DNA from 4 places in the Serratia sp. 2723 genome. Region 1 is predicted to be linked to each of the others. Evidence: predicted binding sites of a transcription regulator. Region 1 holds the regulator's gene; each other region holds the start of a gene.
What was found. The regulator PurR, encoded in region 1, represses purine synthesis genes. The targets are predictions, from matches to a motif close to CANGCAAACGTTTGCNTG.

Region 1 (7,302 bases):
GTTTATCACCGCAAGGTGGTGGCGAGCCAACGGGCGCAGTGGCAGAGGCCATCAACAAGTCATTCGGCTCCTTCGCCGCCTTTAAAGAGCAGTTCACCGATGCCGCCGTGAAAAACTTCGGCGCTGGCTGGACCTGGCTGGTGAAAAAGGCGGACGGCAGTCTGGCGATCGTCAGCACCTCGAATGCGGCAACCCCACTGACGGGCGCAGACGTTCCGTTATTGACCGTTGACGTGTGGGAACATGCTTACTATATCGACTACCGCAATGCGCGGCCAAAGTACCTGGAAAACTTCTGGGCGTTGGTGAACTGGGCGTTCGTGGCAAAAAACCTGGCTTAACGACGGGTGACTAGCTAATAAGGCGCGGCACAAGCTGCGCCTTTGTTTTTTGCTGAGGATCAGTTCAATGCGGCAACAAAACTGAAAGCAATAATCATTGCCAAAGCACCCACGGTAGTGAGTAATGACATCTTCAAATTGGTATCCATATACAACTCCCTCTCAGATTGGCTTTTCCAGAGCATAAGCCACACAGTTAATACGTCAAATCATTTTCCCATAGTTCGTGATGAAAATCTTGTTATGATTTCCCCACGGATAAATACCGATTAGCTCTTCCACTTTTCTTCAATATGCGACAAAATCCGCAGTTCACAACTGCGTACCGATAAACTGCCCCTCCCTGTTCAAGCGATTTACGACTTCAGCACTAAAAACTCAGTTTTCGCTTATCTGGGAAAGGATCTACGCAGGCAAACGATTAACATCATACTTACATGCTGTAACATGTAGGTTTAGGAGTCATTCTTTACATGGCAACGATTAAAGATGTGGCCAAACGCGCTGGCGTTTCTACCACTACCGTATCGCACGTTATCAATAAAACGCGTTTCGTCGCCGAAGATACCAAAACGGCCGTTTGGGCCGCCATCAAAGAGCTGCACTATTCACCCAGCGCCGTGGCCCGCAGCCTCAAGGTCAACCACACCAAATCGATCGGCTTGCTCGCCACCTCGAGTGAGGCCCCCTATTTTGCCGAAGTGATCGAAGCGGTAGAAAACAGCTGCTACAGCAAAGGCTATACCCTGATCTTGTGTAACTCGCACAATAACCTGGATAAACAGCAAGCCTATCTGGCAATGCTGGCGCAAAAACGCGTCGATGGCCTGCTGGTCATGTGCTCAGAATATCCCGATCAGCTGCTGGGCATGCTGGAAGATTACCGTAATATTCCTATGGTGGTGATGGATTGGGGTACCGCGCGCGGAGACTTCACCGATACCATTATCGACAATGCCTTCAAGGGCGGCTACCTGGCAGGTCGCTACCTGATCGAACGGGGACACCGGGACATCGGTGCCATTCCGGGTCAACTGGCGCGTAATACCGGCGGAGGTCGCCATCAGGGCTTTCTGAAAGCCATGAAGGAAGCCAACATCGAAGTGCGTGAAGAATGGATCGTGCAAGGGGATTTCGAGCCCGAATCCGGCTATAAAGCCATGCATCAAATCTTGTCACAAAAGCATCGCCCAACCGCCGTTTTCTGTGGCGGTGATATTATGGCTATGGGGGCAATCTGCGCCGCCGATGAGCTGGGGTTGCGTGTACCGCAGGATATCTCGGTTATTGGTTACGACAACGTGCGTAATGCCCGCTACTTCACCCCGGCGCTGACCACCATTCACCAGCCGAAAGAACGCCTGGGCGAGATGGCCTTCACCATGCTGTTGGATCGCATAATCAGCAAGCGTGAAGAGTCGCAGGTGATTGAAGTGCATCCAAAACTCATTGAGCGCCGCTCCGTGGCAGATGGTCCTTTTGTCGATTACCGCCGTTAACCCTCCGTAGGGGCGCTGCAAATTGTGCTGCGCCCGATTAGCGACGCACTGCCCCCGGTTCCTCTTCACTGAGCCATTCCTGATTGAGCGTTTCGCTATCGCCCAGATAGTCCAACAGCCAGGCCATAGCCGGAGACTGGGCATTTTGCTGCCAGGTCAGGCAGCAGGCACTGGGCGGGAAAGGTTCATCCAGTGGTAACACCACCAGTTCGCCACTTTGTACCAACGGCAATACCCGATGCGCGGGCACCATACCCACACACAGCCCGGCACGCAAACAATCTACCGCCGAAACCCAGTCCGGCACGGTCAGCCGCCGCTGGTTGTCCAGCGACCAGGTCACCCGCTTGGGTAAATTGCGCGAAGTATCTTCCAACAGCAACGAGGGATAAGGGCGAAGCTGATCGTCGCGCAGCTTTCCTTGCAAGGCGGCCAGCGGATGTTTGGCATGCACTACACAGAGCCAATTCATAAAACCCATATCGCGAAAGGCAAAACCGCTGCCTACCGGCACCGCCCGCGTTGCACCAATGGCCATCTCAGCTCGGTCATCCACCAGCGCATCCCATACGCCGTTGAAAACTTCCGGTTGCACCATCAGCTCCACATCGGGGAAATGGCGATAAAAATCCAGCACCAATTGGCGACTACGCTGGGGTTTGACGATCAGATCGACCGCAATCCTCAGTTGCCCACGCCAACCGTTGGCCACCTGCTGGCACTGTCGTCGAGTATCGAGCATTTTTTTGATAACAACCCGCGCTTCTTTAATAAACAGCGCCCCCGCCGGCGTCAGCTCCACATCGCGGTGACGGCGCTCAAACAGCGGCACAGCCAGCCATTGCTCCAGTTGGCGTACCGTATAACTCACCGCAGAAGGAACTCGGTGCAACTCCTGTGCCGCCGCGCTGAAACTACCGGTCCGCGCTACCGCATCTACCACATCGAGTGAATATTCAGACCACATAATCTTGCCTTCAAATTTTTTAACAGCATCTTGCAAATATTACCGTTTCACAAGCAGAGATCCAGCCGTATACACTTGCCGGCGCTTCAAAACCTGCGACAACATAATTTTAACGAGAAATAGCAATGCGAAATTTTGGATTTATGTTCTATCTGGCCGGCCTGAGTATGTTGGGCTATCTGGCTACCGATATGTACCTGCCCGCTTTTGGAGCAATGCAGCAGGATCTGCAAATCTCCGCTGGGGCGATCAGCGCCAGTCTGAGTATCTTCCTGGCGGGCTTTGCCTTCGCCCAATTGCTGTGGGGACCACTGTCCGACCGTATTGGCCGTAAGCCCGTGTTATTGATTGGCCTGGCGCTGTTCGCCGTCGGGTGTCTCGGTATGCTGTGGGTCGAGAACGTGACACAACTGTGGTCACTGCGCTTTATTCAAGCCATTGGCGTGTGTTCCGCCGCCGTCACCTGGCAGGCGATCGTGGTCGATCGCTACCGCGATGGCAAAGCCAACCGCGTTTTCGCCTCTATTATGCCGCTGGTCGCCCTCTCTCCGGCGCTGGCCCCGCTGCTGGGTGCCTGGTTGCTCAACCATATGGGATGGCGGGCCATCTTCGCCGTGCTGCTGGGGATTACCGCCCTGCTGCTGATCCCCACCTTATTGCTGAAAGATCGTAGTAAACGAGTGCCTTCCGCCGATAAGAAGCCCAGCCTTGGCTTTATGCAGATCTTGAAATCACCGGTGTTCAGCGGCAACGTGATGGTTTTTGCCGCCTGCTCAGCCGGCTTCTTCGCTTGGCTGACAGGTTCACCCTTTATCCTCGGCGATATGGGATATAGCCCCAACGATATTGGCCTGAGCTATGTGCCACAAACGCTGGCTTTCTTATTAGGGGGTTACAGCTGCCGTAGCGCTTTAAATCGCATTTCTGGCAAAACCTTGCTGCCGTGGTTGCTGTTAGCTTACGGTATCAGCATGGCGGCGTTGTATCTGATCGCCACGCTGAGTGAACCAACGTTGACCACGCTGTTGATCCCGTTCTGCTTCATGGCGTTAGTAAACGGTGCCAGCTATCCGATCCTGGTGGCCAATGCGTTGATGCCCTTCCCCAACAACAGTGGCAAAGCCGCAGCGCTGCAAAACACGCTACAGTTGGGATTATGCTTTATAGCCAGCCTGTTGGTTTCGGCATTTATCGCCCGGCCGCTGCTAGCCACTGCCACCGTAATGGTTGCCACCGTATTCTTGGCGGCCTTGGGCTACCTGATCCAACGTGGCAAAGGAACAGATGAAACGCAGGTAACGCGGCAGGAACGTGTTGAGTCAGCGCAATAATTACCTTTTAAAATAGTCACTTAATGAAAATTCTTGCCGAGCGCGATTTGCAGTTGAGTCTGCACCTCGGCAAGCCTATACTCAAAAGCAACCTTTTAGAATAACAGTTATACTAAGCTCTTATTGCAGCAACTGCTGCGTACGTGGATGGCATCACACTTTTTTTAAGGTTGCATTTACCCGCGTCCTTTGGCGCAAAGAGCCTCTTAAATTTCCTCTGTTCCAGTCGGTTTTCAGACGCCACGGTGAGTTTTTACCGTAGGTATACGTATGTCCCTGTAGAAATTGTCTACGCTAAATTCTGCAGGATCATAAGTCAGAAGAAGGTGATGGAGAAGCTATGAGTTCATCGTGTATAGAAGATCTGAGCATCCAGGATAACCATTGGTATCGTATCGCACATGAAATGCTTAGCATGGCCGGTATTGAAATCAATGGCTCACGCCCTTTCGATATTCAGATCAACAATCCCAATTTCTTTAAACGCGTACTGCAAAACGGCTCCCTGGGGCTGGGCGAAAGCTACATGGACGGTTGGTGGGAATGTGAACGGCTGGACATGTTTTTTCAGCGGGTTGTCGCAGCCGGTCTGGAAAAGAAACTGCCCCACCACCTGAAAGATATCTTGCGTATTGCCGCCGCCCGCCTGACCAATCTGCAATCCCAAAAGCGTGCCTGGATCGTTGGCAAAGAGCATTACGATCTGGGTAACGATTTGTTTACCCAGATGCTGGATCCCTATATGCAATATTCCTGTGGCTACTGGCAACAGGCCACTACCTTGGAAGAAGCACAGGAAGCCAAGCTACGGTTGATTTGTGAAAAACTGCACCTGCAGCCCGGCATGCGGGTATTGGATATCGGCTGTGGCTGGGGCGGCCTGTCTGCTTATGCGGCCAGGCACTATGGCGTTTCCATGGTGGGGGTCACCATCTCTGCCGAACAGCAAAAAATGGCGCAAGAACGCTGTGCCGGGCTGGACGTGGAAATTCTGCTGCAGGATTACCGCGATCTCCACCAGCAGTTTGACCGCATCGTCTCGGTTGGCATGTTCGAACACGTTGGGCCGAAGAACTACCGCACCTATTTCAAGGTAGTGGAACGTAATTTAAAACCCGATGGCATTTTCCTGTTGCATACCATTGGCTCCAACCAGACCGATATGAACGTTGATCCGTGGATCAACAAATATATCTTCCCCAACGGTTGCCTGCCGTCGGTGAAACATATTGCCCAGGCCAGCGAAGGCCATTTCGTCATGGAAGATTGGCATAATATCGGCGCAGACTATGACCGCACCCTGATGGCCTGGTATGAACGTTTCAAACAGAGTTGGCCACAGCTGGCGTCGCGCTATTCCGAACGTTTCGAAAGGATGTTCAGTTATTACCTTAATGCCTGCGCCGGGGCGTTCCGCGCTCGCGATATTCAACTCTGGCAGGTGGTATTCAGCCCCAAAGGCGTCGAAGGCGGTCTGCGCGTTCCTCGCTGAATGCAAGGCAGGCACAGCATGCAACTCTCCTACACATTATGACCCTCTGAGAAAACAAACCCCGGGCTGCCGGGGTTTGTTTTTTTATGCTTTAGCCACAATAAACGCGAATGATCTTGTCTTCGCTATCACCCAGGAAGTTCAAGCGCTTTAGATTAAAGTCCATGGTCACTGCAGAATTATAAGGAATGGTTCGTACCTGTTGAGGAATATTGACCCCGTCCAACGCAGACAGCGGTTTACCCACATAATTCTGATATTGCGCTGCGCCACAGGTATCATCTTCAGCCTCGGCCGACTGTGAGTTCGCCTGTTCCGGGGAACTTGAACAGGCGGTCAGCGCCAACAGCGCCGCTAGCATCATCGTTTTCCCATAAAACTTCACGTTTAGCTCCTAAGTGTGGTTATCGGTATAGGGTTCTCAGGCTTTGGGTGCCAGTGAGCTGGTTACAGCTAACGCAGCCTCACGATTAGCCAGCACGCGCTCGACGGTATCCACCACCGCCTGAGTTTGCGGATCGATCTCGATATTGACCTTATCGCCCAGGCGCTTTTTACCCAGCGTGGTGCGCTCAAGGGTTTCCGGGATCAAATGTACGCAGAAACGGTTATTGACCACCTCGCCAATAGTCAGGCTAATGCCGTCGATGCCGATGAAGCCCTTATGCAGCACATATTTCATCAAATCGATATTTGGCATACGTAGCCAAATCTGGCGATTATTTTCCGAGGTATAAATCTTGGTGACTTCCGCCGTACAGATAATATGCCCGGACATCAGGTGCCCGCCGATTTCATCGTTAAACTTGGCGGCTCTTTCCAGATTGACCACATCACCCAGTTTAAGATCGCCAAGATTGGTCAACCGCAGGGTCTCTTTGATCAGGTCAAAGCTGACGCGATTGCCGGCGATCTCCGTGACGGTCAGACAGCAGCCGTTGTGGGCCACCGAGGCCCCCAACTCCAGCCCTGGTAACAGCTCATCAGGCATTTCAACAACGTGGGTACGGAAGTTGGGTTTTTCATCAATGGCAACCAGCGGGGCGGTGCCTTGTACGATACCGGTAAACATGTTGGCCTCTTCTTTATGACTATGTTCAACGCGCTGTAAGCAGTTTGCCCCAGTTACGGCAGAAAACCAAACGCACAACGGCAAAAAAGCAGTGCTTGCCTAGTTTATATCCTGGGATTGGCGTCCACAGTTGACAGCACAGTAGTTTCAAGACGACGGATATATACTCTATGGATTTCAAGCTGCAGCCAGGCGACAAGCTATCTCATCCTCAGGAGCTTACTTTTGTAAGTGACTGCGGTGAGCCGCAGCTTGAAAGACGACGAGTATAACTATTTCGTTACAACCTTTGCTTAACCCCGACTAGCAGGTACAATCTTTACTGGCATATTCCGCAGTTTTTAGTTGTTGCTGTTTGCAGCAACACCTCTTCCCCATAAATAATTAGAAAGGTGTATACGTGCAGAAGTACTTTATTGAGGCGCGTAGTTTATTGGCCCTCGCAATTCCGGTCATCATCGCGCAAATATCCCAAACCGCAATGGGTGTGGTCGATACCATCATGGCTGGTTCTTATAGTGCCACGGATATGGCCGCCGTTGCCGTCGGCACCTCTATCTGGCTGCCGACCATCCTGTTCGGCCACGGTTTACTGCTGGC
Region 2 (7,302 bases), on a different contig from region 1:
GCGGCGATAGCCGCTTCAATACCCTTGCAGGACAATACAATGCCTATCACAGTCTGAGTGAAAAGAGCGTACTGGCATTGGACGTCTACAGCCGTCTGACCACCGGCGATGTCCCCTGGGACAGGCTGTCCGAACTGGGAGACGACAAACGGATGCGGGGCTATTACCAAGGGCGTTATCGCGACAGGAATACGCTCAGCGGCCAGGTTGAATATCGCCGCAAATTGAGCTGGCGGCACGGTTATGTCCTTTGGGCAGGAGCCGGAACCCTAAGCCGCAAAACCGGTGATCTGGGCCAAGGGCCTTGGTTGCCGACGGTGGGGGTTGGCTACCGTTTTGAATTCAAACCGCGGATGAACGTACGGCTCGATTTTGGGGTCGGGCGTGAAAGCAGCGGGTTTTATTTTCAGGTAGGAGAAGCTTTTTAATGCGTTTTATTGCGCTGATATTTTTGCTGCTGCTTAGCCCCATGCTGCCCGCCAAGGCCCTGGAAACGCTGATCACCTCGCAACCTACCCGTGAGAGCCTTGTTGCCTGGCCGGTGACTGAGCCACTCTCGCCACCGGATGGTTTGCGCCCTTGCTGCGCCTTTGGCTATAACCTCAAAGTACAGGCGTTAGGCATCCCGGTGCCGTTTTATCAATTGGGTAATGTCGTAGACGCCGATCGGCTTGGCGCACATCACTATAATGACAGCGCTTTCAATGCCATCGGCAACTTGCTGGGATTGGGCAGTGAGCAATTGGGGTTGGTCTACACCTATCGTGGGGGATTTATCGACATCGCTCACGTTCGCGATACTGCCGACAATACCCTGTTCCTGTTCAGCCAGCTGTTGCCTAAGCTGGGCCAGCAATGGACTCTCGATCTTGGCCCGGAATTGGCAAAGCGTCGTATACAACTGAACGCCTTTACCCCACCACGAGAGGCTGCCCAACGCTATACGTTAGCGGCTTACCTGGCCGGAGAGCTCGCCTTCCAGATGGCGGCATGGCATGAAGTGGCACAGTGGTACGGCTACCAATCGGTGCCCGGATTTCCTGAACAGATTTCTGCATTTACGCCAGAGGATTTGTATTCCAACCTGCTGGGGGCAAGGTTGGCGATCGACGCTATCCTGCAAGGGCGCGCGGTATCCGTTGCCAGTTACAATAGCGCAATGGAAACGCTGATACCCGAGGCATTGCACCAGCTTGGCGCAGTTTCAATCACCGAAACCCAGCGGCAATTTGACGGCATTGACGGCGACTGGTGGGACAGCCACCGCCGAGTACCGGAGAAATTTTTAGTCTTAAAACGGGATTACACCACCAGCAGCAATCGCCTGCCCAATCAGCCGCCCTTCGAATATACCGCTCCGCAACGTCTGACGTTGCCACTACAGATTGAAGGATTAACGCTGGCGAAACTGGCGGAACTGCAACTCTGGCCTGGGGATGCCATGCACAACTTGCCAGCCCCGGCGCATTATTATCGCCCGGAGGATTTTAGTGGGTTGGCCTTACACGCGAGTGCACTGGACGCGCAGCAGATACTGCAGAAACGTTAAGCAACCGCTCAGTGATTAACTCTCGATCCCTTTGCGCAGCAGATAGCGATACGGGGCCTGCTCGGTTTCCTGAGCCACCAGCGTATGTTCCATAAAACGGCAAAAACCCGGGATGTCGCGGGTGGTGGCCGGATCGTCGGCGATGATCAGCAAGGTTTTACCGTTATCCATATGGCGCACGGTTTTACGCACCATCATTACCGGTTCCGGACAGCGCAGCCCCAGCGCATCTAGCGTCTGGTCTGCCTGGGCAAAAATGTCAGTCATACATCTCTCTCGATCTAAAACGATCGGCGAACCCTCGCCGGATCTGATTACCCGCTAGTTTACGCCGGTAGTTTTTCTGCGCAAGATACGTTAACGTTTGCGTTAAATTTAACCATTGCATTGAATGCCCAAACGCGTACCATGTCGCCGCGCAGTTAACAATGGGTTCCCTCACCCCACACTCAAAAAGGCTACATTATGTATTCGTTTACCGATCGACAACGCTTAATCGCGTTGGTTTGGCTATCGCTATTCCACATCGCCATCATTACTTCCAGCAACTATCTGGTGCAGTTACCGATCAGCATTTTCGGCTTTCACACCACCTGGGGTGCCTTCACTTTTCCGTTTATCTTCCTGGCCACTGACCTGACCGTACGGATCTTCGGAGCCCCGCTGGCACGCAGGATTATCCTTGCCGTGATGGTCCCGGCGCTGTTTATCTCCTATGTGATCTCCACCGTCACTTTCCAGGGCGAGTGGCAAGGCTTTGCCGCCTTGGCCAGCTTCAACCTGCTTGTGGCGCGTATCGCCGCCGCCAGCTTTATGGCGTACGTGCTGGGCCAGATCCTGGACGTACAGGTGTTCAACCGCCTGCGCCAACGCAGCGCCTGGTGGGTTGCTCCCGCCGCGGCCATGTTCCTTGGCAATATCAGCGATACCCTGGCCTTCTTCTTTATCGCCTTCTACAAAAGCAGCGATCCCTTTATGGCCGCCAACTGGGTGGAGATCGCACTGGTGGATTACAGCTTCAAGGTGCTGATCTGTCTGTTGTTCTTCCTGCCGATGTACGGGGTACTGCTCAATATGCTGCTAAAACGTCTGGCAGAGCGCCAACCCGCCAGCCGGTTGCAACTGAGTTAATCCACCTTCTGGTTTATACTGGGCAGCCTGACTTTATGGTGGCTGCCCATGTGCTTGACCACTCGCCATGCTAATAATGCTCATTAGCCACAAATATCAGATTTTCACTCTAGAAAAGAAAGGCGAAGTAGACGACTATCGTCTATTACTTAAAAAACCTGTGACATCTTGCCATACGGTCAACCAACTCTCTCTGCAAAGGAATAAGGAACACCAGATGCGTAAAGTAACAAAATTGATGGGTATCGGCCTGTTAGTGCTTGGCCTGGCGGCCTGTGATAGCGCCACCAAAGACAGCAATGCACCAGCAGGTAACGCAGCAGCCAGTGTCCCAACCGGGCAACAGGTGAGTTTATTGGATGGCAAGCTGACCTTTACGCTGCCAAACGGTTTGGCCGATCAGAGCGATAAGCTGACCAACCAGCCGACTAACGTGCACATCTATACCGACAGCACCAACCAGCGTGCGGTGATCGCGATCGTCGCGGACAAGGCAGCGGACGATCTGGAAACCCTGACCACGCGTATGGAAGAACAGCAACGCTCCCGCGATACCAACCTGCAGGTTATCACCAATAAAGCGGTTGAAATTAACGGTACGCCAATGCGCCAACTGGATACCGTGATCACCGTGGCTGGCCAAAAAGCCTACTCTGGCGTACTGCTCAGTATGCTGCCAAACGGTAAGCAACTGACCCTGCAAATCACGCTGCCGGCAGATAACCAGCAGCAGTCTCAAGACATAGCGGCTGGCGTGTTCAATACTGTGAAGATCAAGCAGTAAGCGCAGTGGGCCAGCATGCTGGCCCGATTAATGCGTTACGCCAATGCCTGTGCCAACAGGGTGATCGGATGTTCACAGCGCTTGCTGGTGGACATCTCGATCTGCCATTTGCAGGTTTCACAGTCGGTGATCACCATATCCACCCCGCTCGCTTCAATCTGGCGAAATAGCGAGGCACCAATGCCTTGCGAGGTTTCATAGTTTTCCGACTTGAAGCCGTAAGTCCCGGCGATACCACAGCACTGCGAATCCAGCACCACCAGTTCCAGCCCTGGGATCTGCCGCAATAGCTCCAGCGTATAGGCCGTCCAACCCATTTTCTCCATATGACACGGCGTGTGGTAAGCCACCCGCAGCGGCATCTGTTTGAGCGGCAAGGTGCGCCCTTCAGCGATCAGGCGATAGAGATAACGCGTGGCCAGCTCCACCCGTTCACGTACCGCCGAGGTGTCCACCTCCAGCAAATGCGGGTACTCGTCACGCAGGGTGAACGTGCAGCTCGACGAAGTAGCCACCACCGGTATGCCTTTGGTCAGGACCGCCTCATGCAGCGATTCCGCATTCACTTTGGCCTGTTTCTTCGCCTGCGCAATAAAGCCGTTGGCGATCAGCGGTACGCCGCAGCATTTCTCACGTTTGAGCAGCTGCACGCCGATATCCATGGCGTTAAACACCTTGATCAGGTCTTTGCCAAGCTGCGGATGGTTGTAATTGACAAAGCAACCGTGGAAAAACGCCACCTGCTCGGCATAGTGCTGTTGCTGCTCTGCCTGCTGGCGATACCAACGGCGGAAGGTGCCAAACGAATATTTCGGCAGCTCACGCCGATGGTCGATCTTCAGCGCCTTATCCAACAGTTTGCGTACCGGCTTCAGGCCGGTAGTCGCGTTAACGATCGGCGCAAACGGCGTCGACAGAGTGCCCATGATGTCGGTATGGCTGAGGATGGCATCGCGCAGCGTCGGTTTGCTTTGGCTGAAATTGGCCCGGGCGCGTTGGATAATATCGCCAATTTTAACGTCGGAAGGGCAAGCCACTTCGCAACGTTTGCAGTTAGTACAATATTTCAGTGCTTCGTCGTAAAGTGCAGGATCTTTCAGCCGCAGGCGCTCCCCGTCCGGCCCGGCCTGTTTTGGCCCCGGATAGAGCGGGTTGGCCTTGGCAACCGGGCAATAGGTAGTGCAGACAGTGCATTTGATACAGCTCTCGAAGCTGTTGTCTGGTAACAGGCTCATGCTACAACCTCCTCTGCCAGGATCTGTTGGGCCACGTGCAGCGCACCGAGCAGCGAAACCCCAGCGCCACAGCCCTGCTGCAACGGATCGTAACCGCCAGCCACGGCTCCGATAGCATACAGATTAGTCATCGCCTCACCCTGTTTTAACGCCCGCAGCGCGGTATCGGTCTGAACCCCAAATTGCAGGTACGGCTGCGGGGCAAACAGATCGGCATCGCTCCAGTCGGCACGTTCGGCTTTGCTGTACACGTCGAGGCCAAATACCGGCTCACGAATGCCGTCAAAAGCGGCCACCAGGCCGTTGCTGAAGAAGCTGCCGCTGGCCAGTATCACCTGCTGCGCCCGCAGCGGAATATCGGTGTGATTGCGGGTATACAGACCGGTGACGCGCTGCCCGTCGAAGCTGGCACGCAATACGCTATCCCCCGGCATAAACACTCCACCCAGCTGCTGCAAGCGCTGGCGCAGTGCCTGATGCAGCCGCATACCGAGCACGGAAGGCGGCAGCGTGGGTAACAGATAAACGGGCTTACCGACCAGCCGGCGCAACGTCATCAACGGTTCATCATCCTCTAACCCCAGGCAGGCAGGTAGCAAAATAGCCTCTGCCTCACCTGCCTGGCGCGTGATCTCCTCTGCCAGCAGAGCCAGATGTTCTGGCAGATCCAGTACGCGGGCAATATTCACCGCGCGGAACTCGCTGGGATTATTACGTAGCCGATCCAATACCGGCAGATGCAAAAATGCCACCTCGGCCTTGAGAGCCTGCTCTTGCATCAATGAGCTGGCCGCCATCTGCGGTTGGAAATCCAGAAAGCCTTCAATCCCCAGTACGGCGATATTCTGCCACGGCAACTGGCCGTCCAAGGGTGAGACAGGGATCGCCAGGGGGCTGAGCCAGGTGGCACGGCAAGTCCCGAGAGGGGTCACGCGTAGATGGTTTTGGCTGCTATCACCCTGCATCTGCCACCCGCAACGCTGTAGCAATTGCTCGGCTTGCGTAGCCAGCGCAGCCACCTGTGTGGCCCCCATCAGACTATACGGATGCTGCGGAGCCTGCTGCGCCAGCGCGGGTAAGGCGGACAGAGGCGACGCCACCGGCGTCCCATCGGGCAGATGGGCCAGCAGATCGAGCGAGCCGGAAGAAAAATAGAGCGCACTTTGGCCGGAACTGACCACTGCGCAGCGTTTGCCATGCTCGGCTAAACGGATAGCACAGCTCAACCCGGCCAAGCCACCACCAATCACCACCGCATCAAATTGCATCATCCGCCTCCTGCTTAGGATCGCCCTGCGCATCCAACCCACATAGCCCTTGATATACCCAACTGGTGAATTCGCTCTCCCGCAGGGCATCGCCCCAGGCGATAGGCCGCACGCCTTTCCAGCGTTCATTGAGGAAATGGGACAGTTGGGTGATGGATTGCTGCGGCGTCACCACGTTAAACCGCGTCAACAAACCTGCGGCACGGCAGGCACACAGCTCACCCTGGCAGGTCCCCATACCAACGCGGGTACGGCGGCGCAGATCGACCAGATTGTTGACGGTCAGAGAATCCACCGCATAACGTACCTCACCGGCGGTCACCGCTTCACACTCACACACCAGGCTGTTGTCCAGCCGGTTGCCAGCAGGGACCAGGCTGGCGCGATCGCCATGACGGTACACTGCCGAACCCCGGATGCTGGCAGGCAGTGAAACCACGCTGCGCACCGTTTCTTCGGCGCTCTGACGGGAACCGGGCAACGCCACTTCCGCCGTGGTACAAAGGCTGTCAATGCCCAGCTTGGCGCAGACCAGGTCGGTGGCCCATTCGGCCATCAGCCGGTAAGTCATCAGTTTGCCGCCGGTAATGGTGATAAACCCCTCCAACCCGTCGCGCGCCGCATGGTCGAGCAGCACGATGCCACGGCTGACGTTGCGCCCAGAGGGATCGTCGTCGCTGGCAACCAGTGGCCGCACCCCCGCATAGGCACGTAGAATGCGCGTTTGCGCCAGTTTCGGGGCCAGCAGCGAACCTTCGCGGATTAATATATCCACTTCCTGTGGCGTCACCACCATGTTGTCTATCTGATCGTAATCGATATGGGTGGAGGTGGTACCAATCAGCGAGATGGTATCGCCAGGCACCAGAATGTCGGCATCTGCCGGTTTGCGGCAACGGTTAATCACCATGTTATTGATGCGATGGCCCAGGATCAGCAACGCCCCTTTAGCAGGGAACATACGGATGCGCAGATCGGCATACTCGGCAATTTGCTGGCCCCAGATCCCGGCGGCGTTGACCACCACCTGAGCATGAATATCGTACTGATGAGCGGCCTGATGATCGAAAACGCGCACGCCCGTCACGCGATCGCCAGTACGCAACAAACCTGTAACCTGATGATAGGTGAGGATTTGTGCGCCATGTTCACGCGCATCAAGCATGTTGGCCGCCGTTAAGCGGAAAGGATCGACGGTGCCATCCGGTACTCGCACCGCGCCGATCAGCGCCGGGTTAGCCGCAGGCTCCAGGCGTAATGCCAGTTCGGGGTCAATGGCTTCGGCCTCAATCCCGGCGCTGCGACAGGCGGTAATAAACTGCTGCTGAAAGGCCA
Region 3 (7,302 bases), on a different contig from region 1:
TTACGATCCGCAGAAGGCCAAAGCACTGCTGAAAGAAACCGGCTTCGCCAACGGCATGACCATCGATCTGTGGGCAATGCCGGTTCAGCGCCCATACAACCCGAACGCCAAGCGCATGGCCGAGATGATCCAGGCCGACTGGGCGAAAGTGGGCGTAACGGCCAAAGTAGTTACCTTTGAGTGGGGCGAGTACCTGACGCGAGTGAAAAACGGCGAGCATCAGGCCGCACTGATGGGCTGGACCACCGCAACCGGTGACCCGGATAACTTCTTTGGCCCGCTGTATAGCTGTACGTCAGCCAACGGCGGTTCTAACTCGTCGAAGTGGTGCTATCAGCCGTTTGATAAACTGATCCTGGAGGCTCGTGCCGAAAGTAATCACCAAAAGCGCGTGGAGCTTTACAAGGAGGCCCAGCAGATGATGCACGATCAGATGCCGGCGGTGATGATTGCCCACTCGACGATTTTTGAGCCGGTACGTAAAGAGGTGAGCGGATACGAAATCGATCCGTTCGGCAAACACATTTTCTATCAGGTCGATGTGAAATAAGCACTGACGTTTGACCGATTGTGCAAGGCTTCAATCCGCGAGGAATGAAGCCTTTTTTATTGGCGAAAAGCTCATTCAGGGTATGTTACATATTAAGCCCCAAAAACTCGAATAGTATGATGTTTGAAAAATAAAACCGCTATCGTCTGTGATCCAGCTCCTATATTTAATTAATCAGGCCAGACTTTTCCGGCCATGGTTCCACAGGGAGAAAAGTATCAACCACTTATTCGGCCACCAATGGTTTCTGGCAACGATATTGATAGCTAGCCCCCATACTTTCGCAGCATTTCCCTCTGACCCGATTATTCAGGCGCAGGAGCAATTGGCACAGATTGCTGCATATCAGTGCAGGATCGACTCCCGTTCGGCACAAGGCGATCGTACCCTGGTGCGTTACAGCTACCGTAAGCCGGGCCATGTGCGGATGGATTTCAGCGAACCGCATCGCGGTGCCGTGCTGATCTATGATCCCGATAGCGGTAAGGTGCGGGTATGGCCATTCGGTATCGGCACACTGCCCGTGTTGAGCCTGTCACCCAGCAACTCGTTGGTACAGGGGCCTAACGGCCATCGCGTAGACCAATCGGACGTCGGCACCTTGCTGCGTAATATTCGCCACCTCCAGCAAGGGGGAAAAACGACCGTAATCGGCAAGGAAGTCCTGACAGGGCAAGCCGTTTTGCATCTCTCCATCCTTGGAGCGGCTGGGGTTAGCATTGATGACGTTCACCGTTATGAGGTCTGGTTAGAGGACAGCCACGGCTTCCCAACCAAGGTAATGAGCTACGATACCGACGATCGAGAAATGGAAACCGTGGTAATGGATGCGCTGGTGTTCAACCTGCATTTTCCCGCTGACTTCTTTACTCCTTAAGGTAGAACCCAAGCTATGGCCGAATATCAGTTTGCCACCACCTGGCGCATCAAAGCCCCGTTACCGACGGTGTGGGAGGTGCTTTATCATCCCGATATCTGGCCAAACTGGTGGAAAAACCTGTTGCAGGTGATTGAGATAGGCAAAGGCGATGCACTCGGCATCGGTGCGTTGCACCGTTATACCTGGCAAGGCGTGCTGCCTTACCGCATCACCTTCGACATGCATGTGGTAAATATCGTGCCGCTAAAGCTGCTGGAGGGACGAGCCAGCGGCGAAGTAGAAAGGGCCGGCCAATGGCTGTTAAGTTCTGATGGGGCTTATACCCTTGCGCGTTATACCTGGCAGGTGCGTACCACGACGCGCTGGATGAACTATTTGGCACCACTGGCAGCACCGTTATTTCGCTGGAACCACGATGCGGTGATGCGGTGATGCGGGCCGGGGCAAAAGGGTTGGCCCAACGATTGGGCACCAGCGTTGAAATGAGTTGATTGTCAGCTATAGTGCTAGCAAATCATCAGGAGCTGCCATGCAAATAAGACCTTGCCAAGAGGCCGATCGCCCTTTCCTGCGCAGCCTGTATCTGGCCGCCCGCCAAGCCGCTTTCACCTGGCAAGATAGGCAAAATTACCGGCTGGAAGATTTTGACCGTTCCACCTTGGGCGAAGAGATCTGGGTGGCCGAGCAGGATGGCAAGCTGCTCGGTTTTGTTTCGATTTATCGCGCCGAGGATTTTATTCACCACCTGTATGTCGATCCGCAGCTGCCACCGCAGGGCGTTGGCAGTGCGCTACTGCACGCAACAGAGCAGACGTTCAGCTCCACTGGCTCGCTCAAGTGCCTGGTGAAAAACGACAGGGCACTGGCGTTCTATCACAAGCACGGCTGGCAGATTATCTCCACCGGCGGTGACGTCGGCGAAGAGTATTACCTGATGCATTCGCCAAAAAGATAAAAAAGCCATTTAAAATAAATGGCTTAATAATAAAACTAACATGCTATTAGTCGTGGGTTAACTAACGGCTAATCATTCCCACTCGATGGTCGCCGGTGGCTTGCCGCTAATATCATAAACCACGCGGGAAATACCGTTGACTTCGTTGATGATACGGTTGGATACGCGCCCCAGGAAATCGTACGGCAGGTGTGCCCAATGCGCGGTCATAAAGTCGATGGTTTCTACTGCACGCAGTGAGACAACCCAATCGTATTTACGGCCATCGCCCATCACACCAACGGAACGCACCGGCAGGAACACGGTGAACGCCTGGCTGACCTTGTTGTACAGATCGGCTTTGTGCAGCTCTTCGATGAAGATCGCATCGGCACGGCGCAGCAGATCGCAATACTCTTTCTTCACTTCGCCCAATACGCGCACGCCCAGACCTGGCCCTGGGAACGGGTGACGGTACAGCATGTCGTACGGCAGGCCCAGCTCCAGACCAATCTTGCGCACTTCGTCTTTGAACAGCTCTTTCAGCGGTTCCACCAGCCCCAGCTTCATCTCTTTCGGCAGGCCACCGACGTTGTGGTGCGATTTGATCACGTGCGCTTTGCCGGTAGCGGAAGCGGCAGATTCAATCACATCCGGGTAGATGGTGCCCTGAGCCAACCATTTCACAGCGCTCTGCTTGCAGGCTTCTTCGTCGAACACTTCGACAAACACGCGGCCAATGATTTTACGTTTGGCTTCTGGCTCATCAACACCCGCCAGCGCGCTCAGGAAACGATTCTCCGCTGCTACGTGCACGATGTTCAGACCGAAGTGGTCACCGAACATTTCCAACACTTGGTCGGCTTCGTTGAGGCGCAGCAGGCCGTTATCTACGAATACGCAGGTAAGACGCTTGCCAATGGCACGGTGCAGCAGCATGGCGGTAACGGATGAGTCCACGCCGCCAGACAGGCCGAGGATCACGTGATCTTCACCGACCTGCTCACGAATACGCGCAACGGCATCTTCGATGATGGTGGCAGGCGTCCACAGCGCTTCACAACCACAGATATCCAGCACGAAACGCTCCAGGATACGCTGGCCCTGGCGGGTATGGGTGACTTCCGGGTGGAACTGTACGCCGTAGAAGCGTTTTTCCTCGTTGGCCATAATGGCAAACGGGCAGGTATCGGTGCTGGCAACGGTGACGAAATCTGACGGGATAGCGGTAACTTTATCGCCGTGGCTCATCCATACGTCTAATACCGGTTTGCCTGCCGGGCTGATCGCATCTTCGATATCGCGGATCAGGGCGCTTGATTGTGTGATTTCCACCTGCGCGTAACCAAACTCACGCTCGGTTGAACCCTGTACATGGCCGCCCAGTTGCATCGCCATGGTCTGCATGCCGTAGCACACACCCAATACCGGTACGCCGGCGGTGAAGACATATTCTGGCGCACGCGGGCTGCTCAGTTCGGTGGTACTTTCCGGGCCACCGGAGAGAATGATGCCGCTTGGATTGAATTCGCGGATCTGCTCTTCGCTGACGTCCCAGGCCCACAGCTCACAGTAAACACCAATCTCACGCACGCGGCGGGCAATCAGTTGGGTGTATTGTGAACCGAAATCCAGGATCAGGATGCGATGCTTATGAATATTTTTTGTCATGTGAGGCAAATTCCAGCAACAGAGAAAAAGAGCAAAAAGGGTATTTGGGATGAGAGGTTGTCCCCTCATCCCTGCCCCTCTCCCGCAGGAGAGAGGTTAAAGCGTTAGCCCATGCGGTAGTTTGGTGATTCTTTGGTGATGGTCACGTCATGCACATGGCTTTCTTGAATACCGGCACCGCTGATGCGCACAAACTCGGCTTTGGTACGCAGTTCGTCGATGGTCGCACAGCCGGTCAGGCCCATGCAGGAACGCAGGCCGCCCATCTGCTGATGTACAATCGCCTTCAGCATGCCTTTGTAGGCCACACGGCCTTCGATACCTTCCGGCACCAGTTTATCAGCGGCGTTATCGGTCTGGAAGTAACGGTCCGAGGAACCTTTGGACATCGCGCCCAGAGAACCCATCCCACGGTAAGATTTGAACGAACGGCCCTGATACAGCTCGATTTCGCCCGGAGATTCTTCCGTCCCCGCCAGCATTGAACCAACCATCACGCAAGACGCACCGGCAGCAATCGCTTTGGCGATATCGCCAGAGAAACGGATACCACCGTCAGCGATAACTGGGATACCTGTTCCTTCCAGCGCTTCGACCGCATCGGCGATAGCGGTGATCTGCGGAACACCCACGCCGGTTACGATACGAGTCGTACAGATAGAGCCAGGACCGATACCGACTTTCACCGCGCTTACGCCGGCTTCCATCAGGGCTTTGGCACCCGCCCCGGTCGCGACGTTGCCGCCAAGGATTTGCAGGTCTGGGTATTTGGCACGGGTTTCACGGATGCGCTGTAACACGCCTTCGGAATGGCCGTGTGAAGAGTCGATGAGCAGTACGTCAACACCAGCAGCGACCAGCGCATCAACACGCTCTTCGTTACCGGCACCAGCACCCACCGCAGCGCCTACGCGCAGACGGCCATGCTCATCTTTACAGGCGTTAGGTTTACGCTCTGCTTTCTGGAAGTCTTTGACGGTGATCATGCCCAGCAGGTGGAAGCTGTCGTCCACCACCAGCGCTTTTTCAACGCGTTTTTCGTGCATTTTTTGCAGCACAACTTCACGCGCTTCGCCTTCCTTGACGGTGACCAGGCGCTCTTTTGGCGTCATCACTGCGGTGACAGGCTGAGTCAGATCGGTGACGAAGCGCACGTCACGGCCGGTAATGATCCCCACCAGTTCGTTTTCTTCGGTCACCACCGGGTAACCGGCAAAGCCGTTACGCGCGGTTAACTCTTTCACTTCTGCCAGCGTGGTGGAAGGTGTAACGGCCTGTGGGTCCGTGACCACGCCGCTTTCATGTTTTTTCACCCGGCGAACTTCTTCCGCCTGGCGCTCAATGGACATGTTTTTGTGAATGAAGCCCAGACCGCCTTCCTGCGCCAGCGCAATGGCCAGGTTGGATTCGGTTACGGTATCCATGGCTGCGGACAGCATAGGGATATTCAGGCGGATGGATTTGGTCAGTTGGGTGCCAAGATCTGCGGTATTAGGCAGAACTGTGGAGTGGGCTGGAACCAGGAGAACGTCATCAAACGTTAGAGCTTCTTTTACAATACGTAGCATGGGCAATATCTCACCAAGGTGGATGCGGAAAAGATAAAATATTGCCGTGGCATTATACAGAGCGTAATCGGTTGCCTCCAGCACTTTCTTACAAAAACTCTTGATTACCTTTCGCCGAGCTGTAATATCGACCAATTAAGTGCTTGTTTTGAAATTTGATCTGGGTCACATGTCACTACCTACTTCACCGTCCATTTTTACCGTAAGCCGCCTCAATCAGACGGTTCGACAGCTGCTGGAAATGGAAATGGGGCAGATTTGGCTCTCCGCCGAGATCTCCAACTTCTCCCAGCCCTCCTCCGGCCACTGGTATTTCACGCTGAAAGATGACCGTGCCCAGGTGCGTTGTGCGATGTTCCGCAACAGCAACCGTCGCACCACCTTTCGTCCGCAAAATGGCCAGCAGGTTCTGGTGCGGGCCAGCATCACCCTGTATGAACCACGTGGTGATTACCAACTGATCGCCGAAAGCATGCAGCCTGCCGGTGACGGCCTGCTGCAACAACAATTCGAACAGTTAAAACAGCGTCTGGCGGCCGAAGGTTTGTTTGATCAGCAGTTCAAACAACCATTGCCAAGCCCGGCCAAATGCGTTGGGGTGATCACCTCCGCCAGCGGCGCGGCTCTGCACGATATTTTGCAGGTGCTACAGCGGCGGGATCCTTCACTGCCGATCGTGATTTATCCCACGTCCGTGCAAGGTGCAGAAGCTCCGTTGCAGATCGTTCGCGCGATCGAAACCGCCAACCGCCGTGATGAGTGTGATGTGCTGATTGTCGGGCGCGGCGGTGGCTCGTTAGAGGATTTGTGGAGCTTTAACGACGAACGCGTCGCGAAGGCAATTTTTGCCAGCCGTATCCCGATCGTCAGCGCCGTTGGTCATGAAACCGACGTCACCATTGCCGACTTTGTTGCCGACCTGCGGGCACCTACCCCTTCCGCAGCGGCGGAGTTGGTCAGCCGTAATCAGCTAGAGTTATTGCGCCAATTACAGTCACAGCAACAACGCCTGGAAATGGCGATGGATTATTATCTGGCGCAGCGCCAGCAGCAGTTCACCCGCATCAACCACCGTCTGCAACAGCAGCATCCACACCTGCGGCTAGCTCGGCAGCAAACGCTGTTATTGAAGCTACAGCGCCGTTTGGAAGATGGGATGCAGCAGCAATTACGGCTATCTTCTCGCCGCAGTGAACGCGTGCAGCAGCGCCTGGCGCAGGTCCAGCCGATGGGCCGCATCCACCGTTTGCAGCAGCGTGTTCAGCAGCAGGAATACCGTTTGCAGCAGGGGATGGAGCGGCAGCTCAATGGCTATCGCCAACGCTTTGGCGTCGCCTGTAGTCAGTTGGAAGCGGTTAGTCCGCTGGCAACCCTGGCTCGAGGCTATAGCGTAACTCAGACACCACAAGGTGAATTACTGAAAACCACCAAGCAGGCACAGGTTGGGGAAATGCTGAAAACCCGCCTGCAGGATGGCTGGGTGGAGAGCGAAGTCAAAACCGTCACCGTGGCGAAAAAGCCACGTAAGAAACGCGTGGTGGAGTAGCGGTTAGTGGCAGAGCTGATCGACTTCTTCTGCGGAAAGGCCGGTCAGTTTCATTACCATGGTACGTTCGAAACCGTTCGCCAGCATGGAACGAGCTATTTTCAGGGCCTCCTTGAGTTTTCCTTCTTCTAGTCCTTCCAGTCGCCCTTCTTT
Region 4 (7,302 bases), on a different contig from region 1:
CAATGCCGCCGGCAGAATAGTGAAAATGGCAAACCACTCAAAGCGTGGCGTGTAGAAGGTCGGCAAGGCAAACCAGTGTGCTTCACGGATAGGCGTCAGATCCACCACGCCCATAAAGAACGACAGCGCATAACCTACCAACACCCCGATCAGGATCGGGATAATCGCCAGGAAACCACGGAACAGCACCGAACCCAATACGGTAACGCCCAACGTCACCAGTGAAATAGTGATGGTTGTGCTGTCTGCGGAGGAGCCTTCCGCCGGTAACAGCCCGGCCATGTTGGCCGCCACGCCCGCCAGTTCCAAACCGATGACGGCAACGATTGCGCCCATCGCCGCAGGCGGAAACATCACGTCCAGCCAGCCGGTTCCAGCCTTCTTGACGATCAGCGCTACCAGGCAGAACAGCACGCCACACATGATAAAGCCACCCAGTGCGACCTCATACCCCAGCGGCAACAACAGCAACACCGGTGAAATAAACGCAAAGCTGGAACCCAGATAGGCGGGTATCTTGCCCTTACAGATAAAGAGATACAGCAATGTCCCCACGCCGTTGAACAGCAGCACCGTCGCCGGGTTTATCTTGAACAGGATCGGCACCAGCACGGTGGCCCCGAACATGGCAAACAGATGCTGGAAGCTGAGTGGGATGGTCTGGAACAGCGGTGGGCGTTCACTAACGCCGATGGCGCGACGGGTCATGGGGTGTTTTTCCTCTGAGTTAGTATCAGTTGTGTTGGCTTGGTGATAAATGCTCAATGGATTGCCAGGCTTGGCAGTACAAAGGGCATTAAAAAGCCGACTCTCAGGTCGGCTTATTTATTATTTGGTACCAAATATCTTATCGCCTGCATCACCCAGGCCAGGCACGATGTACCCTTTGTCATTCAGACATTGATCGATCGAAGCGGTATACAGCTCAACATCCGGATGCGCTTTCTCCAGCGCGGCGATCCCTTCAGGCGCAGCGACCAGCACCAGCACCTTGATGCTGCTGCAACCGGCCTTCTTCAGCAGGTCGATAGTGGCGATCATCGAACCACCGGTAGCCAGCATTGGGTCAACCACCAGCGCCATGCGCTCGTCAATGTTGGAAACCAGTTTCTGGAAATAAGGCACCGGCTCCAGGGTTTCTTCATCACGATAAACACCAACCACGCTGATACGAGCGCTCGGCACGTGCTCCAGCACTCCTTCCATCATGCCCAGACCGGCACGCAGGATTGGCACTACGGTAATTTTTTTCCCTTTAATCTGCTCAACTTCAACCGGCCCACACCAGCCTTCGATGGTGACTTTCTCTGTCACCAGATCGGCGGTCGCTTCATAGGTCAGCAAACTACCCACTTCAGAAGCCAGCTCACGAAAGCGTTTGGTGCTGATATCGTGTTCGCGCATCAGACCAAGCTTGTGCTTAACCAGCGGGTGCTTCACCTCAACGATCTTCATCATTTTTCTCCTATTAAGGTGGTTGACGGCCAAAAAAATCGCCGGATTATACCGCCTTTTTCTCCCGACGCCACTACCAATAGCCGGATCGAGATCAACAAAAGAGTGATCAACAGTATAGAAGACGAAAAGTTCGAGTGGGTTCACATGGTTCTCGCAAACGTTTGCTTGCGCTGTTAGAATTGCCGCGCCTGGTTCCGGCATCACCGCCGGAAGCACCGTTCTCAAACCGCAAACCGTCGTGGGGATCGCGCAGTGACCGACAAAACCTCTCTCAGCTATAAAGACGCAGGTGTCGATATCGATGCTGGCAACGCATTGGTAGACCGCATCAAAGGTGTAGTGAAACAGACCCGCCGCCCGGAAGTCATGGGTGGGCTGGGCGGTTTTGGCGCCCTGTGCGCGTTGCCGCAGAAATACCGCGAGCCGATACTGGTTTCCGGCACCGACGGCGTAGGCACCAAGCTGCGTCTGGCGATGGATTTAAAACGCCACGACACCATCGGTATCGATCTGGTGGCGATGTGTGTTAACGATCTGGTGGTTCAGGGCGCTGAGCCGCTGTTCTTCCTCGATTACTTCGCCACCGGCAAGCTGGATGTGGATACCGCTGCCAGCGTGATCACCGGGATTGCCGAAGGGTGTAAACAGTCCGGCTGTGCGTTAGTGGGTGGTGAGACCGCCGAAATGCCCGGCATGTACCATGGTGAAGACTATGACGTCGCCGGTTTCTGCGTGGGCGTGGTTGAGAAATCAGAAATCATCGACGGCAGCAAAGTACAGTCTGGCGATGCGCTGATCGCACTGGGCGCTTCAGGCCCACACTCCAATGGTTATTCGCTGGTGCGCAAGATCCTGGAAGTGAGCAAGACCGATCCCACAACCACCGACCTGGCAGGCAAACCGCTGGCAGATCACCTGCTCGAGCCGACCAGAATTTATGTCAAATCGGTACTGGAATTGATCGAGAAAGTGGAGGTGCACGCGATTGCTCACCTGACCGGCGGCGGTTTCTGGGAAAATATCCCACGCGTGTTACCAGAAGGGATGCAGGCGGTGATCGACGAGTCGAGCTGGCAGTGGCCTGCCGTGTTTAGTTGGTTGCAGCAGGCAGGCAACGTGAGCCGTCATGAAATGTACCGTACCTTTAACTGCGGTGTCGGTATGGTGATCGCGCTGCCACAGGAGTCGGTAGAAAAAGCCATCGCAATATTGACCGCCGCAGGTGAAAAAGCCTGGCAGATTGGTAAACTGACCGCTTCTTCTGACGAACAACAAGTGGTCATCCAGTGATGAAAAAGATTGTGGTGTTGGTCTCCGGCCAGGGGAGTAATCTCCAGGCGCTGATCGACGCCTGCCAACAGGGCCGGATCGCCGCCACTATCGTGGCGGTATTCAGCAATAACGCGCAGGCTTATGGCCTGCAGCGTGCCGAAGAGGCTGGCATTGCCGCTCAAGCGCTGGATGCCAAAGCCTTTGCCGATCGCGAAGCCTTTGACGCCGCGCTGGCGCAAGCTATCGACCAATACCAACCCGATTTGGTGGTGCTGGCCGGTTATATGCGCATTCTCAGCAACGCCTTTGTGCAGCACTATGCCGGGCGCATGCTGAATATCCACCCTTCCCTGCTGCCGAAATACCCCGGATTGCATACCCATCGTCAGGCTATCGACAACGGCGACGCCGAGCATGGCACTTCGGTGCATTTCGTCACGGAGCAGCTCGACGGTGGCCCGGTGATCCTGCAAGCCAAGGTACCGATCTTCCCCGGTGACGAGGAAGATGAGGTCATTGAGCGGGTGCAAACCCAGGAACACACCATATACCCTCTGGTGGTGAGCTGGTTTATCGAAGGGCGGCTGGCAATGCGCGATAACGCAGCCTGGCTGGATGGTGAACGCCTGCCAGCACAAGGTTATGCCGCCGACTGACCCGCAATTTAACCGCAATCTAAACGGTGCCTTTCACGGTACCGTTTTTTTTCGCCTTCAATCCGCTCCTGAGGTTATACTTTTGCCAGATTAATGATCTCGAGGAGAATGTATGTCGAGCACCACCAACGTCAGACTACGCCCGCTGGAACGGGAAGATCTGGCGTTTGTTCACCAGATGGATAACAACGCCAGCGTCATGCGCTACTGGTTCGAAGAACCATATGAAGCCTTTGTCGAGCTTTCCGATCTGTACGATAAACACATTCACGACCAGAGCGAACGGCGTTTTATCATCGAGCATGAAGGGGCCAAGGTCGGGCTGGTTGAACTGGTAGAGATCGACCATATTCACCGCCGCGCCGAATTCCAGATCATCATCGATCCGGCGCATCAGGGCAAAGGCTATGCCAGCACCGCCGCCAAGCTGGCGATGGACTACGGCTTCTCGGTACTTAACCTGTATAAACTGTATCTGATCGTCGATAAAGAAAACCCGAAGGCGATCCATATTTACAGCAAGCTGGGCTTTGAGGTGGAAGGCGAGCTGATTGACGAATTCTTCGTGAGTGGCGCATACCGCACCGTGCTGCGTATGTGCATCTTCCAGCCGCAGTATTTGGCGAAGTTCAAGACTGCCCAGTCTGGCGACAAGCCCCTGGTGAAGTAACTGGAAACCAGGGGGCGATGAATCTCCCCCTGATTACAGATAGGTGAAGATCAACAGGAAATCTTGTCAGTTTGAGCCAGTTAATAGTTTATGCCCAATCGACGCTAATATATTAAAAAAAATCAATTCATTATAGTGAATCATACAAATAATAAATTAATTTCCGCATTGCCATAGACTCGGATTGACCAACCGAGTGGTGAATTAGGCGACAATATTAGGTATCATCATCCGCTTCTACGGATAGCCTACAGGAACCGTCACGCTGGTTGCCGCCTGGCATCCCGCACTTTCGCGGCAAATGGACTTCAAACGGCCTGAAAAACATGCGTAATTACAACTTATTATGGTGTGTCTGGGGATTATGGGCGCTGTCCATCGTTCTCTGGCTGACAGGGATCAGCTTCACCGGTATCTACCTAAAACGCGCACTGCTCACCGCCTTGGTCCTGGCGCTGCTGACAACGCTGGCGTTTATCTACAAAATAACAAGGATGAATCAAATGCTGTCATTCAATAAGAAAAATAAAGCCGTTAATGAGGAAAAAACCCAGGAGCTTATCGATCAGCTCCTGCCTCAGCCGGTTGCTCACTCTGAGCCAAACCTCCTGTCTGAAGTTGCCGACGCCATCAAGCCAATCCGTGCCAAAAAGGACACCTTTATCTCCAATGGTGCGCTATTCACCGGAGTGATCGAAGGCGATGGCAATATCATTGTCGAAGGCCGGGTTGACGGGAACATCAGTTGCAGCCACATGGTGCGCATTGAAACCAGCGGTCATGTCAAAGGCGAGATCCGCGCCCAGCAGATCATAATCAATGGTCCGGTTGAAGGCCGTTGCTTCGCCGACTCACTGTCAATCCAGCCTAAGGGCAGCATGCGCGGGGATATTTTCGCCGACGAAATCTCTATTGAGAAAGGCGGCCTGTTTATTGGCCAGTCGCAGCTGATGCAAAAAACATCTCCTCAGGCCCAGCCCGCTCAAGCAAAAGTGACCGCACTGAAAAAGGTTGAACCTGAACAGCAGGAACAACTGCCCCCACAGCCGCACAAACATAGCAATTAAGCTCCTCGCCCGTTAACCATAGCGGCCAGTAATGTAATCCTCTGTGCGGCGTTGACGTGGCGAAGTAAAAATCGCATCGGTATCGTTATATTCCACCAGCGTCCCCTGGTGGATAAACGCCGTATAGTCGGAAACCCGCGCGGCCTGCTGCATGTTGTGGGTCACCAGTACCACGCTGTAGCGCTGTTTCAGCGCCGAAATCAGCTCCTCGATGGTTAAGGTAGAAATCGGATCCAGCGCAGAGGTCGGCTCATCGAGCAGCAACACCTCCGGTTCAACCGCGATCGCCCGTGCAATCACCAACCGCTGTTGTTGACCGCTGGAAAGGCGGAACGCATTTTCCCTTAGCCGATCTTTCACCTCGTGCCACAGCGCGGCGGCCCGCAAAGACCGCTCCACGGCTTCATCAAGAATACGTCTGTCACGGACTCCCTGTAAGCGCAGGCCGTAAACCACGTTTTCGTAGATCGATTTCGGGAACGGGTTTGGCCGCTGGAATACCATGCCCACGCGCCGCCGCAAAGCGGCAACGTCAATCTGCGGGCCGGAAATGGTTTCGCCATCAAGCTGCAGTTCACCGTCAATCCGGCAGCGATCCACCAGATCGTTCATCCGGTTAAAGCAGCGCAATAGCGTCGACTTGCCGCAGCCGGAAGGGCCGATCAACGCCGTCACCCGGTGCTTGGGAATACGCAGGGAAATATTGTGCAGCACCTGCTTGTCACCGTAAAACAGATCCAGGCCGTTGACCGCCAGCGCGGTATGCTCATCGGCAAGCTGCTGGACATCCAGCCGGGGTAGGCTGCCCGGCGTTATCAGACTCATTTGGCACTCCCTAAAAGATCCAACCTTGTTACTGCGACCATGCTTTATACCGCTCCCTTAGCGAATGCCGAATGCCCATTGCCGTCAGGTTCAGCCCAACGACGATCAGCACCAGCAGGAATGCCGTGGCAAACACCAGGGGCCGCGCCGCTTCTACGCTGGGGCTCTGAAATGCCATATCGTAGATTTGGAAGCTCAGGTGCATGAATTTACGTTCCAGGTGCAAATAGGGGAAAATATCGTCCACCGGCAGCACCGGTACCGATTTCACCACGCCAACCAGCATCAGCGGTGCCGTTTCCCCCGCCGCTCGCGCTACGGCCAGGATCAGGCCGGTCATCATCGCCGGTGCCGCCATCGGCAGCACGATCCGCCAAAGGGTTTCCGCCTGGGTGGCTCCCAGAGCCAACGACCCCTGGCGCAACGAAACGGGAATACGCGACAGCCCTTCTTCAGTGGCAACAATCACCACCGGCAAGGTCAGCAATGCCAGGGTCAATGCGGCCCACAGCACGCCCGGTGTACCGAACGTCGGGTTGGGCAAGGAGTCAGCGTAAAACAGCCGATCGAGCGAGCCACCCACCATATAGACAAAGAATCCCAGACCAAATACGCCGTAGACGATCGACGGCACCCCCGCCAGATTCACTACGGAGATGCGGATCAGCCGTGTCAGCAGATTATTACCGGCATACTCGTGCAGATAGACGGCGGCAATCACGCCAAACGGCATCACGACGATCGACATCAGGATCACCATCAGCACAGTGCCAAAGATCGCCGGGAATACGCCCCCTTCGGTATTGGCTTCCCGTGGGCTGTCGGTCAGGAATTTTTGTATTTGCTTGCTCCAGTGCACCCACTTCTGACCACTGCTCATGTCGTTGGGATACCAGGCATCGCGCACCTGGCTCAGGGCAATGGTGTGAACCTGCCCGTGCATGTCGCGCAGCAGCAAGGCATCACGCTGGCGATCGCGTTCCAACCCTTGCAGTTTGCCTGCAAGCTGGCGGTATTGGCGTTGCAACTCCTGCCGTTCGGCACGGATAGAGGCTTGCCAGCGCGCATCCAGCTTATTCTCACGCTGCAGGCTCTTTTCATGCAGGCGTAAATGTTCAAATTGTTCGTTGATCTGCGCCATATCGCGGAACTGAATATCGCGCGCCTGCCGCGTCAGCGCCGCAATCTGCGGTAAGCGCTGTTGTAACGCCTGGCTCAGATCGCTGCCGGTCAACGGTTGGCCATCTTCCAGTAAACCGGCCAGGTAGCCGTAAGCGGCGCCGTGGCTGTTACGCTCCAACACCAGTAAATCGCGTGGGGTGGTCATTTTACTGACGTCACTGGCCAGCAAAGT

Region 2: the regulator PurR is predicted to act here: its motif matches at 1,903-1,920, upstream of ABIE29_RS14285 (7-cyano-7-deazaguanine/7-aminomethyl-7-deazaguanine transporter).
Region 3: the regulator PurR is predicted to act here: its motif matches at 5,664-5,681, upstream of guaB (IMP dehydrogenase).
Region 4: the regulator PurR is predicted to act here: its motif matches at 1,609-1,626, upstream of purM (phosphoribosylformylglycinamidine cyclo-ligase).

What each region holds. Positions count from the first base shown of each region.
Region 1 covers NZ_JBNDIN010000005.1:225,533-232,834, forward strand. Annotated here, with positions in the region: gene sodB (superoxide dismutase [Fe]) at 1-341, shown strand, start outside; gene ABIE29_RS09940 (YnhF family membrane protein) at 401-490, opposite strand; gene purR (HTH-type transcriptional repressor PurR) at 815-1,840, shown strand; gene punR (DNA-binding transcriptional activator PunR) at 1,878-2,807, opposite strand; gene punC (purine nucleoside transporter PunC) at 2,933-4,138, shown strand; gene cfa (cyclopropane fatty acyl phospholipid synthase) at 4,479-5,630, shown strand; gene ABIE29_RS09965 (I78 family peptidase inhibitor) at 5,722-6,015, opposite strand; gene ABIE29_RS09970 (riboflavin synthase subunit alpha) at 6,052-6,702, opposite strand; gene ABIE29_RS09975 (MATE family efflux transporter) at 7,103-7,302, shown strand, end outside.
Region 2 covers NZ_JBNDIN010000008.1:131,471-138,772, reverse strand. Annotated here, with positions in the region: gene ABIE29_RS14300 (BamA/TamA family outer membrane protein) at 1-428, shown strand, start outside; gene ABIE29_RS14295 (DUF4056 domain-containing protein) at 428-1,549, shown strand; gene tusA (sulfurtransferase TusA) at 1,565-1,816, opposite strand; gene ABIE29_RS14285 (7-cyano-7-deazaguanine/7-aminomethyl-7-deazaguanine transporter) at 2,015-2,680, shown strand; gene ABIE29_RS14280 (DcrB family lipoprotein) at 2,898-3,464, shown strand; gene glpC (anaerobic glycerol-3-phosphate dehydrogenase subunit GlpC) at 3,500-4,699, opposite strand; gene glpB (glycerol-3-phosphate dehydrogenase subunit GlpB) at 4,696-5,967, opposite strand; gene glpA (anaerobic glycerol-3-phosphate dehydrogenase subunit A) at 5,957-7,302, opposite strand, start outside.
Region 3 covers NZ_JBNDIN010000009.1:97,755-105,056, reverse strand. Annotated here, with positions in the region: gene ABIE29_RS15080 (ABC transporter substrate-binding protein) at 1-550, shown strand, start outside; gene ABIE29_RS15075 (DUF1571 domain-containing protein) at 876-1,427, shown strand; partial or broken gene ABIE29_RS15070 (SRPBCC family protein) at 1,443-1,921, shown strand; gene ABIE29_RS15065 (N-acetyltransferase family protein) at 1,960-2,385, shown strand; gene guaA (glutamine-hydrolyzing GMP synthase) at 2,458-4,035, opposite strand; gene guaB (IMP dehydrogenase) at 4,140-5,603, opposite strand; gene xseA (exodeoxyribonuclease VII large subunit) at 5,773-7,149, shown strand; gene ABIE29_RS15045 (hypothetical protein) at 7,153-7,302, opposite strand, start outside.
Region 4 covers NZ_JBNDIN010000009.1:160,464-167,765, reverse strand. Annotated here, with positions in the region: gene uraA (uracil permease) at 1-708, opposite strand, end outside; gene upp (uracil phosphoribosyltransferase) at 829-1,455, opposite strand; gene purM (phosphoribosylformylglycinamidine cyclo-ligase) at 1,711-2,748, shown strand; gene purN (phosphoribosylglycinamide formyltransferase) at 2,748-3,386, shown strand; gene speG (spermidine N1-acetyltransferase) at 3,499-4,056, shown strand; gene ABIE29_RS15305 (bactofilin family protein) at 4,383-5,123, shown strand; gene pstB (phosphate ABC transporter ATP-binding protein PstB) at 5,136-5,948, opposite strand; gene pstA (phosphate ABC transporter permease PstA) at 5,977-7,302, opposite strand, start outside.